One region of the Litoribacillus peritrichatus genome, then DNA from elsewhere that is predicted to be linked to it. Evidence: predicted binding sites of a transcription regulator. Region 1 holds the regulator's gene; each other region holds the start of a gene.
What was found. Region 1 encodes FNR, which switches genes on or off when oxygen is low (the NO sensors DNR and NnrR bind a similar motif). Its sites were predicted from a motif close to TTGATNTANATCAA; they were not measured.

Region 1 (5,599 bases):
ACGATCGTTCGTTCTTAGACAATGTGGTCAGTAACTCGTTGGTATTCCACGGAAATGGCAAGATTGAGGAATTGGTCGGCGGTTTTACTGATTGGCAGCGATCAGGGGGGAAATTTAAACACCTTGACTCCGGTAAGTCAGATAAGACGAAAACGCCGGTTGAGTCAGAAGCGGTGGTTAAAAATAATGTACCTGACAAAGCAAAACCCAAAAAATTAAGTTATAAAATTCAGCGGGAATTGGATGAGTTACCTGATCGGTTAGCAGCGCAAGAAACGTTGGTCGAAGCTTTGCAGGAAGAAGTGGCGGCCGCTGATTTCTATCAAAAAGACCATGAATACGTAACCGCCAAGCTGGAAGAAATGTCCAAGGCAGAGCAAACGCTGGAAGACATGATGGAGCGTTGGGTGGAACTGGAGGCCATGGCCGGCGGTGAATAAGCGGCTAAAAGACTGAGTGAGCGTTATACATTTCACTCAGTCTTTTTTGGATTCACTTCAGAACAAGTCTGGGTTAATTTAGCTGACGTGATTGATCTGAAGTGGTCCATTTGAGCGACTAAAAGCGTAAGTCTTTGGTTCTGAGTGGTTATATCCTTACAGCCAGTACGTCGTATTCAGCGTGGTGAATCACGTCTGATGCATGAGACCCTAACAGTAGTGCCAAACCGTGGCGGCCATGACTGCCAACAATCACAAGATCCGCTCCAATCTCTTTTGCTTTGCGGTGAACTTCTGAGTTAACCGAACCTACCACGACGTCCATCTCGACGGTTTCAAGTTCTGTCTTTTCAATGAGTTTTTTCAGGTTTTGTTTTGCATGATCAATCAGTTGATCCTGGACCTCAATGACATCAAATGGGATATCGCCACCAAAAGCAAATGCAAAGGGCTCTATGGTGTGCAGAACATGAACTTTGGAGTCAAAAGCGGTGATGAATCTCTTTGCCGGCTCTATGACTTTTTCCGATTCGTCCGATAAATCAATGGCTAATAAGATTGTGTTATAACTGGACATACAGGTATCCTCAATGAACTCCAGTGTCTGATTCGATGAATTCGACATTAATTCATTCAATTCTTCGAAACCAAGAGAATTTAACTTATTTCTAAGTAGACCATCCAATGTGTCTATGATTCTATTATTGAAGTAAGTGTTTAATGTTTCAACTTCGAGTTTCACCTGAATTCTCGATCTTTACCCTGAGTTAGATCAATTTAGTTGTTTTTCAAAGGTACGGTTAATTATGCAAGTGTGGATGGTAGTAACGTTAATGGCGGCTTTGATGGTTGTTGGATCAATCATGTGGATTATGCCTTCAAAGCATGACAGAAGAATCGCGAAACTTCGGCAGCAAGCGATTGTCTCAGGCATTAAAGTCAAATTAATGAAATATCCAGTCATTAATGTATCTGGCAGGGTAGAAGAAAACTGCCATGAAGGGGCCTCATACAGCTTTGTGGATGTACCGCTCAAAGGCGTAAAAACCGGCTGGATGCTGATACGAAGTGATGATCAGTCCGAACCATTGGACGGGGTGAATGAAAATAAACCCATAGATGGTTGGGGCTGGTACATAAAGCAAGATGAACTTCAGGAAGAAATAATAGCCCACATAATGCAGTTAACTTCAAAATATTCGGAATCACTTTTTGCTGTTTCCATTATGGCCCGCTCAATTTCCATTGGGTGGAGTGAAGCAGGTAACCAACAGGACCTGGATGATTTTAAAGTATGGGCTGCAACGTTAGCTGACTTAATGAATAAGCACTTTGTGAAAGAAGGTGATCATCAAGGCTTAGATGAGATCGACTAAACTTAATATTGGATGTACTGGCAAGGAGAGCATTATGCCGTCAGAAGTAATTGATTATTCGGTGCTTTCACCCGTTGGTAGTGTGGATGTTTTGTCCATGAACGAGGTGAATACACTCAGTGGTTTAAACAAAGGAAAAATGTACGAAATATTCCGCCGATGTGCGTTGGCGGTCATGAACAGCGGTATTGATAATGACGATATAGAACAGCTTGAAAATCAATATCGCGATTTTGATATCAATATTGTGCCCCAGGCGAGAGGCGCGTGTCTGGAAGTTCAGAATGCACCTGCAAGAGCATTCGTAGATGGAAAAATGATTCAAGGGGTGAAAGAGAATTTATATTCGGTCTTGAGAGATATCATTTACCTGAGTACTCAGCTTGATTTGGACGAGTTAGGTCAGGAAGGCAATGGGGCTCAAATTACAGAGGCTGTTTTTCATACTCTAAGGCAAGCCAATGCGCTAAAAGCTCGGATGGACCCGAACATTATCGTTTGTTGGGGAGGACACTCCATTGGCAGTGTTGAGTATGATTACACCAAAGAAGTGGGTTATCAGTTGGGCCTGAGGGGGTTTGATATTTGCACCGGTTGTGGTCCGGGCGCGATGAAGGGGCCGATGAAGGGCGCAAACGTGGCCCATGTGAAGCAAAGAATCCGCACCCCGAGGTACATAGGTCTTACGGAACCGGGCATCATTGCAGCAGAATCGCCAAACCCGATTGTGAACGAGCTGATCATCATGCCGGACATTGAAAAGCGTCTGGAGGCGTTCATTCGTTTGGGCCACGGGATTGTTGTGTTTCCTGGTGGCGCCGGTACGGCTGAAGAAATTTTGTATTTACTCGGCGTGCTGATGGGCAGTGATCACGGACAAGCGTTTCCTGTGTATTTTACGGCCCCCAAAGAGTCTGCGGATTACTTTATTGAAATCGATGAGTTTATTGGCAGTACGTTAGGGCCTGAAGCCCAGAAGCTATATGAAATTATTATTGCTGATCCTGAGCAGTTAGCAATTACTTTAAATGAAAGAATGACTGAGGTGAAAGAGCACCGGAAGTCCATTCAGGATGCATTTTACTTTAATTGGTTACTGAAGATTAATGAGGTATTTCAGGAGCCTTTTGTGCCGACTCATAAAACTATGTCCGAATTGGATTTGCATATGGATCAACCTCCGTATCAGTTGGCATCACAGCTACGGCGGGCAATGTCGGGTATTGTTGCGGGTAATGTAAAAGAACAGGGCATTGCTGAAATACACAAGCACGGTCCCTTTAAATTGCACGGTGATAAAGTATTGATGCAAAAGCTGGATAAGTTATTAAAATCTTTTGTTCGGCAGAAGCGGATGAAGTTGCCGGGCAGCAAGTACGTTCCTTGCTATGAAGTAATTACTGACTGAATTTGAGAGGAACGCAATTTAAAATATAAGCCCGAAAGGGCTTATATTTTTGTCGTTATCAACAGGCTTTAACTGGCGGATTTACTGCCGCAAGGTCTTTGTACGCTGTCTTGCAAGTCAGCAAGTTCGTAAAGTGTGTCCATATCCAGCAATTCGATGTCTCTGCTGCTGTCAATGAATCTCAGGATTTCCTGCTGTTGGAATTTACTGAAAATACGGCTAATGGTTTCAACCGCTAACCCCAGGAAGTTACCGAGATCGTTTCGGGACATGGTTAATCTGAAACGCGTTGCAGAGTAGCCTCGGCGATGAAAACGCTCAGAGAGGGAAACCAAGAACGTAGCTAAACGCTGATCTGAGGTTTTTTTGCTCAGAAGCAGCATCATTTGCTGATCTTCAGATATTTCCTGACTCATGCTGTGAAGAATCTGGTCTCTCAGCTCTGGTAAGTCGTCTGCCAGTGCGTCTAAGCTGTCGTATGGAATGTCACAAACGGTCGTTGTCTCAAGGGCAACGGTCGAGATTGGATACTTCTTCTTAAATAAGCCGTTTAAACCGATCAGCTCACCGGCAAAGTGGAAGCCAACAATCTGCTCCTCTCCGGATGGGCTGGTAACAAAGCTTTTTACACTGCCTGATCGGATTGCTAAAACCGATTGAAAATCATCGCCTTGTCGCCAGATGGTGTGACTTTTCTGGAAGGGTCTGCCGCGTTTGATGATGGCATCTAATCGGTCGACGTCGTGCCCGTCCAGCGAAATAGGAAGGCACAATGAACTTAGAGTACAATCCTGGCAGCTAACGGCCGTTCCACAGCTTTTGACTGAATTTAAGGTTTTTTGTGACATCTTCTGTATCTTCTTTAAGAATTTTTGAGTTTTATATCACATGCGAGTAAACCAATAAAGCACTTAAATAGTGCAAGGATATTTCATCGGCTTACAAATCAAATAATTAGTGATTCTAAATTATAACCATTTGGTCGTTTTTTGCGACGTTAATGATTCATTTTCGAATGATCCATCTTAGAGTGATCAACCTGGCTCTCTTGCATGCCATGATCCATGTTTGAGTGATCCATTTCTGAATGATCCATGCTGGAATGATCGATCGTGCCAGTTGATTCCGAGTGGTTCATATTAGAATGGTCAATCGTGTCATTTGGATTACCATGATTCATATTCGAATGATCTCCGGTTGAATGACCTCCGGCCGAATGATCCATACCCGCATGATTTCCATGTCCAAAGATGTGTTGGCTGTTACCAAAAATAATCCACACGCCCATCAGTATCATAAGTATAGCAGCCACATACCTGACACTTTGATTTCGAATGAAACTCGTCAGCTGTGAAGCGAGCATTCCGGTTAAAAGCATGGTCGGTAAAGTACCCAAGCCAAAAGCAAACATGATCGAGGCTGAACCCATGACCGTTGGGCTGGCTGAAGCAAGAACTAAGGTGCTGTAAACCAGGCCGCACGGAAGCCATCCCCAAAGTAAGCCAAGCATCAGTGCTTTGGGTGGATTGGATGGCGGCAAAAACGGTTTGGTCAGAGGTGAAATAAACTTCCAAATAAACTGGCCAACTTTTTCAATGGAGGTAATCGCACGAGACCAGTCTGCAACGTATAACCCCATAAGGATGATAAAGACCCCTGCGATGATTCTGAGTACCATGCCTATCATCGGGTTGATGTCGGTAAAGAAGGTGCTGATTAAACCAATCAGAACCCCGGCAAGGGTGTAGCTGATAATTCTTCCGCTATTAAAACTCAGTGATAAAGCCAGGCGATTTTTGATCGAACCTTTTGTGTTGACGCCGAAAGCGCCGGTGATTCCGCCACACATGCCGATGCAGTGTGCACCGCCTAAAAGTCCGACTAAAAAAGCTGCTGCAAAAGAAAGTGTATCTGGGGTCATATAGGTAAGATCAGGCAATAATGGATTGGAGGGTTATTTTTTCTGCGTAGGTTTTGCATCATCAGGAAGGAGTTCGTCGTCGTCATCAAACAGAATTTTATGTGCTGGTGATTCAAGGTCATCAAACTGACCGCTCTTAATGTTCCACACCAAGGCGATAACAGCGATGCTTAAAAAAATAATCGAAATAGGGATCAGGAATAAAATACTGTCCACTTGAAACCTCTTAACGCGCGATTAGCATTGATTGAGTTGCCTTGAGCTTCGTTGGTTTAAATATTACGAAGCCTAACGGCATTAAGTACTACCACCAGAGAGCTGGTGGACATACCTATCGCGGCAGCCCAGGGTGGAATGTAACCTGTGGCGGCCAGCGGTAAAGCAATCAGATTATACAATAAAGCCCACGATAAATTCTGTTTAATTACTTTTCTGCACTTAACGGCTATTTCAA
Region 2 (5,599 bases), on a different contig from region 1:
AGTGCCTATCAACAGGCTCAATTAAGCATGGGCATCTTTTCACCGAAAACCGTCTCCGTCGGTGATTTGTTTGTGGGTGCCATCATTCCGGGACTGATCCTGGTCGCACTGTATGGCTTATATATTTACGTCACCGCGTTACTGAAACCGGAGGCCGCACCAGCGATTTCCAGAAAAGAGATGATCGATAACCACACCCACGATCATTTAATCAAAATCATCTTTTTCGGGCTATTACCGCCTTTAATCTTAATCATCAGCGTATTAGGTTCCATTGTCGGAGGTGTCGCAACACCGACGGAAGCGGCTGCCGTAGGGGCATTTGGTGCCACAGTTTTAGCGGCACTCAGAAAACAACTGTCACTGACCTGCCTGAAAGATGTGTGTCAGCAAACCACACAAGTCACCTGCATGGTGTTTATGATCTTCATCGGCGCGGCCATTTTCTCGCTGGTATTTCGCGGCTTTGGTGGCGAAGAGCTCATTCAGTCGGTATTTGAAAGCATTCCTGGCGGTGCGTTAGGTGCCATGCTGGTCGTGATGATCGTCATCTTCTTGCTCGGCTTCATCTTGGACTTCATCGAAATCACCTTTGTCGTCGTGCCCATTGTGGCCCCGATTCTGTTAGCCATGGGGCTGGACCCGGTCTGGTTAGGCATCATGATTGCCATCAATCTGCAGACCTCCTTTTTAACACCGCCATTTGGTTTTGCTTTGTTCTATTTAAGAGGCGTGGCACCGCCGGAAGTTAAGACTTCCGATATGTACAAAGGCGTTATTCCATTCATTATCATTCAGCTGCTATTGCTGATTGGCCTGGCTTTCTTCCCGGAACTGGCCACATGGCTGCCTGAGCAAGTGTACGGGAGTTAGCTCTGTGACAACTGCCCCAAGGATATGACACACCAATACATAGACTTGGGGTTTATGAATCAATTTAGAATCAGTTAAAACGGCTAAGCCAGATAGTGGCCGCCCCTGCTTCACGGGGCGGTCATGGCGATATTCGAATAAAAAGTCTGCTAGTGCCCCTTTGCTGACTCTTAGCCTAACTGCTACTGACGTCTGGTATCACATCGAAAGCGCTCAATTTCAAAGAGAATCTAAAGGACTTTTAACGCCTTTGGTTCTTTGTCTGAGATCATCGTTGTGAATAGGTTTTGTTACAGTTTTATGAAAAAGTCTGCTTTGTACAGTGAGGATTTTTATAGGAATTTCTTAAATGCCTTGTTACAGTTAGGCTGAGAAAATTTTTGGAAAAAGTAGATAAAGTAATATACGGGCAGTCCGGGTCCGTCCATTACACTGTTATATTTTCCTAATTATCGAGTACTAGATGTCTGAAGAATTAGAGCCAAGATTACACGAGAGCATAAAAGATCTTTGCAAGGCTGGTGATCAACTTGTGGGCGAACAACTTTATTCAGAAGCAAGAGCCAAATATATTGAAGCTCTTAAGTTACTTCCAAGCCCGCAATCAAACTGGGAGGCTGCTACTTGGATTTACGTGGCAGTCGGAGACACTCATTTTTTTACTAAAAATTTTGAGAAAATGCTGAAGTGCTTCATTAATGCCATTCAATGCCCTGGTGGTCTCGGAAATCCGTTTATACACCTTAGGCTTGGCCAAGCCCATTTCGAGTTGAGCAAATTTGAGAGTGCTGCAGAAGAATTAACAAGAGCGTATATGGGGGCTGGAATGAATATATTTATGGAAGACGATCCTAAATATCTTGCATTCCTTGAAACGAAAATTGAAATTTAACCAGGCCATCTTGCATCGCCCCAGCAAAAAGACGCTGGGGCTGGACAGTCTTTCGCTCCGGCCTTTTGTGCATGGCTTCGCCATGCACAAAAGTCCTTCACTCAAGCCTGCCGCAAATGGCGGCGTTAGATTTTACTAGTTATGAAAAAAGAGCTTCTTGAAAAATCGCTTGAGAATATTGATAGTCAAGATTCAGAGTTTATCTTTGATGAAAGTACTATCACGTGGCAGGTTAGCTATGTTTGGTTGATTTGTGGAACTATCTCTGAGTTTTCTTCTATCGAAGAATTCTTCCTCTACAGCGTTGTTACTAACTCTCCTTTTGGGCAGGGAAAGCTTGGCGAGCCAGTATGGAAAGAAAGAGTAGACTTTCAGGCATGGATTAATGGGCTTGAACTGAAAGAAGTAGATTCTTCTGAAGTTTGCCTCGAAATTGAATCTGCCAAAAATGAAGCTCTCGACAATAAAATGGAATGGGAAGAAGATTTTGACCTCTCAAGGTTTGACGACCTAGGGGAGATTGAGCAAGCTTGGAGAATTGAAGAGAAGGCCGAGCCACGGTTTTCTATTGGCCTACACTGGGGCTATATTTGGAAGTCTGAAAACTGCTTCTATTATCTTGAAAGGCATTGGGAGTCGTAAAATCTAATCGGGTAGCCGGAGGTATCTAGCCTCCAGCCCCACAACACCCTGCATGCGAGTAACCCACTGTGTCAGCATAGCTGTCGCGTTCAACATGTCTGCTTTGACAACCAAAGCAGAAGCATTCCTCAAACAATCCTAATGACCGCTTTGGCGAAAAAGCAGACTCTACACTCATGCATCAATATGGCCATTTCGTAAAAGAAATGACTAAGTCAGATAACAGTTCATCCTTACGCCGTTCGTAGCGGGCAAATTATGAGTTCAAGAGCATTTCAAAAAAACATCTGACTAAAAACCTTCGTTTTGACCTTTTAACCGCCTGATTTGCTTATCTTAAACATGAGTCGTCCCGCTTGTCAGACAGCAGCGTTCTGTTTTTTAGTTATCATCACTCCTTTGATGCACATCAAAACCGAGCTTACAGCACTCTTCTACACTGTCATCTCATAACGTTAACTAACATTCGTATTTCCAGATATTCGTTATTCTCGAAATACATCACTGTAAGATTTTTGCAGAGTGAAGCTGGAGCCCATGGCCATGACAGAATTATCCACTGACTTTTCAAACTTTCATTGGGACGATGAAATGATCCGTCGCTATGAAGGCAAAGGCCCGCGATACACTTCATACCCAACCGCATTAAGCTTTGCACCCATTAAGCAAAATCAGTTTTTGGCCCATGCGGCAAGATACAAAGACTCAGCAGAGCCCATCTCTCTGTACGTTCACGTGCCTTTCTGCGAACGGCTGTGTTTCTACTGCGGCTGCAATAAAATTGTGACTCAGCAAAAAGAAAAGGCCAACCCGTACATTGAGGCATTAGCCAAAGAAATGGAAATTGTCGGCCCGAACTTTGATAAACGCCGAGTTCAGCAGTTGCACTTTGGTGGTGGCACACCCAACTATTTAACCAAAGAGCAGTTTCAAAAAGTCATCTCAAAGCTCAAGAAATACTTTGATTTAGACATGAATAGGGACGGTGAGTACTCCATTGAAGTTGACCCAAGAACCTTAACCACCGAGCAGGTGTCGCACTATCGTAAGCTGGGCATTAATCGCATCAGCATGGGCATTCAGGACTTCGATCCCGACGTTCAAAAGGCCATTAACCGGGTTCAGTCCTACGAAGAAGTGGAAGCCATTACCAAGGCAGCGCGAGGTTGTGGCTATAAATCCATCAGTTACGATTTGATTTATGGTTTGCCGTTACAAACGGTCGAAACCTTTGAGAAAACACTGAACCAGGTAGTTGAACTCAATCCCGATCGAATCGCAGTGTTTAACTACGCACACTTACCGGATCGCTTCAAATCTCAACGGCTGATCGACAGCGACAGCATTCCGAGCAGCGCCACCAAGTTAGACCTGCTGCATTTGACCATCTCCAAATTAATGGAAGCAGGCTACGTTTACATCGGTATGGATCACTTTGCCAAGGCCGACGATGAGTTATGCAAAGCGCAAAGAGCGGGGTCTTTACAACGTAACTTCCAGGGTTACTCTACTCACAATGAGCTGGACTTAGTAGGACTGGGAGCGTCGTCCATCAGCTTAGTGCAAGGTTTATACAGCCAGAACGCCAAAGGCCTGAAGTTGTATCAGAACTTTCTGGCTCAGGGCATCTTACCCACTGAAAAAGGTTATCAGCTGAATAAAGACGACGAGTTGCGTAAAGACCTGATCATGACCTTGGCTTGCCAATACCGGATTGATTATCAAACCTTTGAGAAGAAATACGACATCTCTTTCGTGGATTACTTCCATACCGAGCTGATGTCATTGAAAAACTTTGTCGACGATGACATGGTGACCCTAACGGACAACGCACTCACTATCAGTCAACCAGGGCGTTTGTTAATTCGTTCTATTTGTATGGCGTTTGATGCGCACATGAACCCGGAACTGCAGCAAAGATTTTCTAAGGTCATTTAAGGTTTCTAACCTGGATCAAAAAAGCCCTTGAGCTGACGGCTCAAGGGCCTCTTCATGGCTGTCAGGCCATTATTGGGCCATATTCTGATCGCCTAAACTGCGAAGTTGCGGCAAAAACTTTGTCACCACTTTCTTATCACTTTCCGGTGCTTTTTTCGCTTGTTCAAACATCGCCATCCCTTGTTTCATTGAGTTAGCCATCATTTGTTTTTGCTCTTGAGGAATGTTCGGGTTATTCATCATAGCCTGCATTTGCTGTTGCATCTGTGCCATTTCAGCGGCACGGCCACCCATTTCTATGGCAAAAAAAGCGCTCATAATGCGACCACCGACGTCCGCCCACTGTTCCGGCGAATCAAACCCGTAGTCATCAATAATATCCTCAAATTTGCCATACAACCCCGTTTGCTTTAATGCCACTACCCCTTGAGAAAACGCCGCCATGGGTGTGCTTTGATTCTCCATATCCGCATTGTACTTATCCAGTTGAGCATCATGCTGTTGACCAAAACGCTCCACCGCTGACTGGCTGTTTAACCAACCCTGAACCAGTGAATCGGTCAATCCCTCGGCCACCACAGTGGATGAGAATAAAATAGCGAACAGCATCCCTACTAACTTTTTCATCGTATTACACCTTCTGAATAGAACATCAACGTCTAAACTTTCAACAAAAAAAGCCCCGACGCATTGTCGAGGCTTTTTCAGTATAGACACAAAAACCCCATTGAGGGTATTCGCAGGGCTGTTAACCTTCCGCAGAACGGGCGTTGATGTAGGCCTGTTCCGACAACTTATGCCAATTACTGACGCCATCACGGAAGGCAATGAATGACTCGTAGACTTTCTTAGTCAAAGGGTCACCTTCAGCGGTCTCGGCCACCACCAAATCAGCCGTTCGCTTCAGCTCAGCCAGCACTTCATCCGGTAAACGTCGAATTTCAACGTTATGCTTATTCACCAGCTCACTTAATGCGGCGTTGTTCCTTGCGGTGTATTCATCCAGCATGTCTTGATTGATGGCTTTACACGCCACTTTCAGAATTTCCTGAAGGTCTTCCGGTAAAGTGTCCAACGCTGGCTTGTTGATCGAAAACTCCATCATAGAGCCCGGCTCATGCCAGCCCGGGTAATAACAAAATTTCGCCGCTTTATAGAGACCAAACGCCAGATCATTGTATGGCCCGACCCATTCAGTTGCATCAATGGCACCCGTTTGCAGCGCGGTGAATAACTCCCCTCCCGGAATATTCA
Region 3 (5,599 bases), 400 kb from region 1:
TTGGATTGGCGGGGGCGGTTGAAGCTGGACTGGAAGCACAAAAAAAGCCGTTCTATGTTTAATGACATGATTGGCCATCTTAAAGACATCAGTAAGAAGTCTGGAGGGCACTTTATCAATAGCCCGCTTTGGGATTGGCCATCGCGTAAATTGCTTACTGCTCACCCATTGGGTGGTTGTGTTATGTCGGATAAAAAAGAAGATGGTGTGGTGAATGAATGGGGTGAAGTTTGGGGTTATCCTGGTCTTTACGTGGCAGATGGCTCGATTGTGCCCAGTGCGATCTCGGTAAACCCCACAGCGACCATCAGTGCCCTATCTGAACGGGTTGCCTTTCATATGATTCACGGGCGTGAAATGCAAGAAAACGATCCAAATACGCCAAAGAATCGCTAAGAGGACAAACCAGGCCTTCGAACAACGGGTCTGGTTTTATTTGGTTTTTGAACCTAGTTGCCCATTTGTATTTTGATGACGCCTTACCTCGTCATCAAAATTAACGGATGAATAGTATGCTTTTAATGTTGAGAGCCATTGTTCAGCGTATTTTTCATAATTTCCTGTGTTTTTACCAAAGACAATATAAACAGGAGTTGCTCTTGGTATTTCATAGATAACTCTGAATTGGTGACTGGAAAGTGTAGGAAAGGCCTGTTGGTATTTTTTGATGGTTGTTGCTAGTGTTCCGGCGGGCAATAAAAAGTAATCATAACGTTTGATGCTAACAAGTTTTAATATTTGACCTTGAGAACTGACTTCACCGACCTGGTCATTTTCTAATGTTTTTATAAACGTATCCAGTGTATCGCCATAAGAATTACCTCTTACCATGGCAAGCCGATAACGCTTTAAATCATTCAGGGAGTGAATTTTCTGGATTTTATCGTTGTTTAATGCCGAGTACGCAAGCATGCTTGAATGATTTAAAAACGAAGGCTCCGGTAGGTAGTCGAACTTCTTTTCACGCTCCGGTGTTTTATTCGCACCGAGAATGAAGGATATTTTGCCACTGGCGACTTCTGCCTGACATCGCTTCCAATTGTCTATGAATTTGAGCGTAACTGTAATAGAAGGGTTAATTTGTTGAAATAGAGATAATTGGTCAATCAGGATGCCAGCATGTTCTCCCTGACTGGTGAGATAAATCCAGGGTTTCCAATTAAAGTAGGCACACCATGTCATGTTTTCAGCCTGTAACTGACCAGGCAGAATTAAAGAAAATAACAAACAAATTATGTGCCTTTGCATGAAAGTTAATCTCTTAATGACATAACACCTTATATTTACAGCATAAATACTAGTGGAAATCAGTAATAACACCAGATAAGTCAACACTTAGATTGCTATGTAAGTTGTTCTCTGATGTGTGATCAGGGCGTATGTCCTGGGGCAACAATATATTGCTGATAAAGTGCATCAATTCTTCCGGAAGCAACCATTGTTCTCATTTCTGACGCAAGGCGATAAGCCAATGAGCTACTGCTTAGTTTATATGGAACGTTGTTGGCCGAGAGAGGTTTGCCCGGGTTAAATAATGCGTTTGCTTCTTCCTGGTAAATGTTCGATTTTCTGGATATGCCTGTGTAGAGTTCTTGGGACTTTGCTTTGCAACAAGACTTGTGTGTTGAAATTTTTAAACTCGTTAAGTCTTCTAGATTATGGGCGGCTAAATATTTGAAGTAATCCTCTTTGATGATGCGGTAAAAGATGAGCCGTCCATTCTTTAACATGGTTATTGCGCGACTGTCGGTTAATTTCGTAATAGGTTTGTTTGGAACTTTAAAGGCTTTTGCAATTTTACTGGTTGTGCTTCCAGCTTCGAAAACCCAAGTGAGCCCGTATTGGTTAATTTCTGAGATGCTTTTTAGGTTGTTTATGAAGTCTGGTGCTAGGCCGAAATATGCTTCGTACCGAAATAATCCATTTGGTATATAAAACAAATATTGCGCGCGGTCATTATCAAAACCGGTGCTTGGATATAAGTCAGCTTCTCCCGATTTTAGTAATCTGTGAGTGCGCTTTTTGGGATATCTTTGAATGGATAGTTTACACCCTAGGTTGTGCGCGACTTCTTGGTAGAGTGCTTTATAGAGACCTTCATTGTTCGGTGCCGGAGCCATATAACCAGGCTTTCCCTTGTCTTTGTAAACAAGGGACAGAGTGCACTCTCCCGCCGCGTAAGATCTATGAGCGATAAGGCATAAAATAATTATGAAGATTTTTCTGGTCAGTAAACTGGTCTTCACGAGAATTTCTGACTCCGGTTCAGTAATTGATTAAAGTATAGTGTATGCGGGAGTGCGACAACTGATCTTCTAAGGGCGTTAAATTGACAGTAAGTGCAGGCAAAGACACTGTGTCCTGAAATGGGATTTTTAGTACTGAATTCGAGGTGCGGTAAGCCTGATATTGGAATCATCTTTTCGTGATTTACAGATATTTTTCCAGAATTTTTTGATATCGACCATCTTGCTCAAGTACTTTTAGTTGTTGATTGAATTTCATTAATAGTTGCCTCTTTGTGTCTTTTTTAGCGCCTAGATAATGTGGTCCTGTATCAATGGGAATTGGAATGATTTCAACCAGATCGGCTACACCATTATTTTTTGTGGAATGGATGCCTGTTAATTTATTGTCTATGAATGAGTCGGTACGACCCAGAAGCAGTTGCCGAATCAGATCGTCAGATTCGCCTTCTATTACTGTAAACAATTTATTGCTTCTGGCTTGATCAAAGCGTTTTCCATAACTCCAACCCAGTTTTGCTCCTATTACTTTTCCCTCTAAGTCTGAAATTTTGCTGAACGGAAAGCTATGGTCTTTTCGTGTGAATAGAACCACCTTTGTGCTGTAAAAATTATCCGAAAAATCCAGAAATTTGGCTCGGTCATCCGTTTTGAAAATGCCAGCTACGATTCCTTTGCCTTCTTTTGCTCTTATTAATGCGCGTTTAAATGGCAAGCTGACGATATCGTGCTGGATATTTAAGTCATCAAAGACGGCTGTGACAATGTCGTAATAGACGCCGTTGGGCTGCTGATGTGCTTTGTGCGAGAGGGGAGGATCACCCTCGTAGAATATAAGTGTTTCAGCGTTTGATACTTGAGAAAGAGCCAATATGGTTACATAGCTTATGAACTTTAAGGTTTTGTTCATTTTGAATGTCTTTGATCTCAATCATATGCACAGATATTTTTATTATAGGAGGATCTTTGGTTAAAGAAGTCAGAGTTGAATGTGCGCTATAAAACCATTTTATATATTGATAGAACTTTGAGTATCTGTCACAGTGATGAATTGGTTTAAGTTGTTGATATGTAAATATATTTTATTAAAAGAACTGTGTTTAATAATGATGGATTCTGATAATCAAGGATGAATTAATAATGATGAAACCAAGCATGTTTGCCTGCTGTGCAATTTTGTTAGCTGCCTGCAGTGGCGGAGGCTCGAATGATTCACCAGCAGTAACGCCTGGAGAAGACCGCTCCAATGTATTGGTGATACCCATGGTTGTGCATGTGTTATATGACGATGAATACCCTGAGTCCAATCTTAGTAATGAAAAAATACTCTCTCAGCTTGCTGTTTTAAATCAAGACTTCAGAGCTTTGAATGAAGACCTAAACACAGTGCCTGATGAGTTTGTGGATTTAATTGCCGATGTGGAGATTGAGTTCAAAATGGCGGAAATTGATCCAAATGGTATGCCTACTAGTGGCATAACCCGAACCTTACAGGGTAACACTGAGCTTGATGATATTTATTTCACTAACTCAGGCGGCAAAGACGCCTGGCCTACTGATCAATATTTGAATATCTGGTTGTATGATTCTGCAGACCGAAATGGTCGGGTTGGCTTTGCCGGGTCTGGCCAGTTTCCTGGTGGAGACCCCTTAACCGATGGCGTCGTGATGGATTATCGAATGATGGGGACGGTGGAACCCCTCTATGGCACTAATACAAAAGGCCGGACGGCTACGCACGAAATTGGCCATTGGCTGAATTTAATACATATTTTTGGTGAGAAAGAATCGTGCGATATCACAGATTTGGTTAACGATACTCCCACTTCCTTTACTGAATACAATGGCAAGCCAAATCACCCGGCCAGTTCTTGTGGAAGTAATGACATGTTCATGAACTTCATGGATTACTCTGACGATGATGTGCTGGTTATGTTCACTAAAGGCCAAAAAGCGAGGATGCGAGCCGTCTTTGAACCGGGTGGCGGGCGTTATGATTTGTACCAGAATATTATTGCGAGCGGCACTTAATTCAATGGATGTTGATAGTTAAAATCAATTAAATGTATTCTTATAATTAATTTTTTTATTGTTGTCATGGCGTCTATTCTTTTCTCAGCAACGTGCATTAAATAATTTTCGTTATCAATTTAATTGATCAAGAATAATGCTAAAAATGGAGAACAGTTATGGCCAAGACAACGCTAACCACATCCAGTGGTGCACCAGTTTCAGAAGACAATAACAGCATAAGTGTGGGCCAGAGAGGCCCCTTAACTTATGATAATCATTATTTATTTGAAAAGTTAGCCCATTTTAACCGTGAACGAATTCCCGAGCGGGTGGTTCATGCAAGAGGCACTGGAGCTTATGGCTCATTTACGTTAAGCAAGTCTTTGAGTGATTTCTCCATCGCTTCATTTTTACAAACGCCAGGTGATAAAACTGAGGTTTTCCTGAGATTTTCAACGGTGGGAGGCGGCCAGGATTCCAGCGACTATGCCCGAGACCCAAGAGGTTTTGCAGTGAAGTTCTATACCGACCAAGGAAACTTTGATTTAGTCGGGAATAACACACCAGTCTTTTTCTTGAATGACCCCATTAAATTTCCTGACTTTGTGCACTCTCAAAAGAAAGACCCGAGAACTAATTTGCCCAACCCTGCAAAAATGTTTGAATTTTGGGCGAATCACCCACAATCACTGCATCAGATGACCATTTTAATGTCTGATCGGGGTATCCCGTATTCCTTGCGACACATGCACGGTTTTGGCTCTCATACTTTGAGTTTCTGGAATAAAGCAGGGGAGCGCTTTTGGGTGAAATGGCATTTTAAAACGGATCAGGGCATTAAAACTCTGACTGAGGAAGAAGCCGTTAAGATGAGCCCGTTTGGCGCTCAGCAAGATTTGGTTGAGTCGATTGATAAAGGTGACTTTCCGAGTTGGACGGTTAAGGTTCAGATTATGCCAGAAGCCGAAGCCCGAAGTTATTCGGTGAATCCATTTGATCTAACCAAAGTATGGTCTCACAAGGATTATCCTCTGATAGAAATTGGCAAGCTGGAGTTGAATCGTAACGTAGATAATTATTTTGCGGAAACTGAACAAGCGGCCTTTGCACCAAGTAATTTGGTGCCTGGTATCGGTGCTTCACCAGATAAAATGCTTCAGGCCAGATTGTTGGCATATCAGGATGCACATAGATACCGAGTTGGTGCCAATGTGAATCAAATACCGGTGAATGCGCCACGTTGTCCGGTGCAGCACTATCAAAGGGATGGGGCTTTTGCAGGAATGTGCCCGGCGCACGGTGGTGAATTGGCGACTAATAATCAGGGGGCTGGAATTAAC

Region 2: hemN (oxygen-independent coproporphyrinogen III oxidase) is a predicted target of FNR. The motif match lies at 2,807-2,820, and genes of this name have one in related genera.
Region 3: ABD744_RS16875 (M43 family zinc metalloprotease) is a predicted target of FNR. The motif match lies at 3,168-3,181, and genes of this name have one in related genera.

Annotation. Positions count from the first base shown of each region.
Region 1 covers NZ_BAABBN010000012.1:487,819-493,417, reverse strand. The annotation lists gene ABD744_RS18815 (ATP-binding cassette domain-containing protein) at 1-440, shown strand, start outside; gene ABD744_RS18810 (universal stress protein) at 589-1,182, opposite strand; gene ABD744_RS18805 (hypothetical protein) at 1,247-1,816, shown strand; gene ppnN (nucleotide 5'-monophosphate nucleosidase PpnN) at 1,851-3,224, shown strand; gene fnr (fumarate/nitrate reduction transcriptional regulator Fnr) at 3,293-4,072, opposite strand; gene ABD744_RS18790 (sulfite exporter TauE/SafE family protein) at 4,222-5,145, opposite strand; gene ccoS (cbb3-type cytochrome oxidase assembly protein CcoS) at 5,179-5,361, opposite strand; gene ABD744_RS18780 (heavy metal translocating P-type ATPase) at 5,418-5,599, opposite strand, start outside.
Region 2 covers NZ_BAABBN010000007.1:164,636-170,234, reverse strand. The annotation lists gene ABD744_RS10495 (TRAP transporter large permease) at 1-873, shown strand, start outside; gene ABD744_RS10490 (hypothetical protein) at 1,337-1,765, shown strand; gene ABD744_RS10485 (hypothetical protein) at 1,907-2,407, shown strand; gene hemN (oxygen-independent coproporphyrinogen III oxidase) at 2,951-4,345, shown strand; gene ABD744_RS10475 (hypothetical protein) at 4,415-4,972, opposite strand; gene ABD744_RS10470 (TRAP transporter substrate-binding protein) at 5,094-5,599, opposite strand, start outside.
Region 3 covers NZ_BAABBN010000012.1:91,251-96,849, reverse strand. The annotation lists gene ABD744_RS16895 (FAD-dependent oxidoreductase) at 1-396, shown strand, start outside; gene ABD744_RS16890 (substrate-binding periplasmic protein) at 433-1,227, opposite strand; gene ABD744_RS16885 (hypothetical protein) at 1,371-2,120, opposite strand; gene ABD744_RS16880 (substrate-binding periplasmic protein) at 2,431-3,156, opposite strand; gene ABD744_RS16875 (M43 family zinc metalloprotease) at 3,387-4,277, shown strand; gene ABD744_RS16870 (catalase) at 4,436-5,599, shown strand, end outside.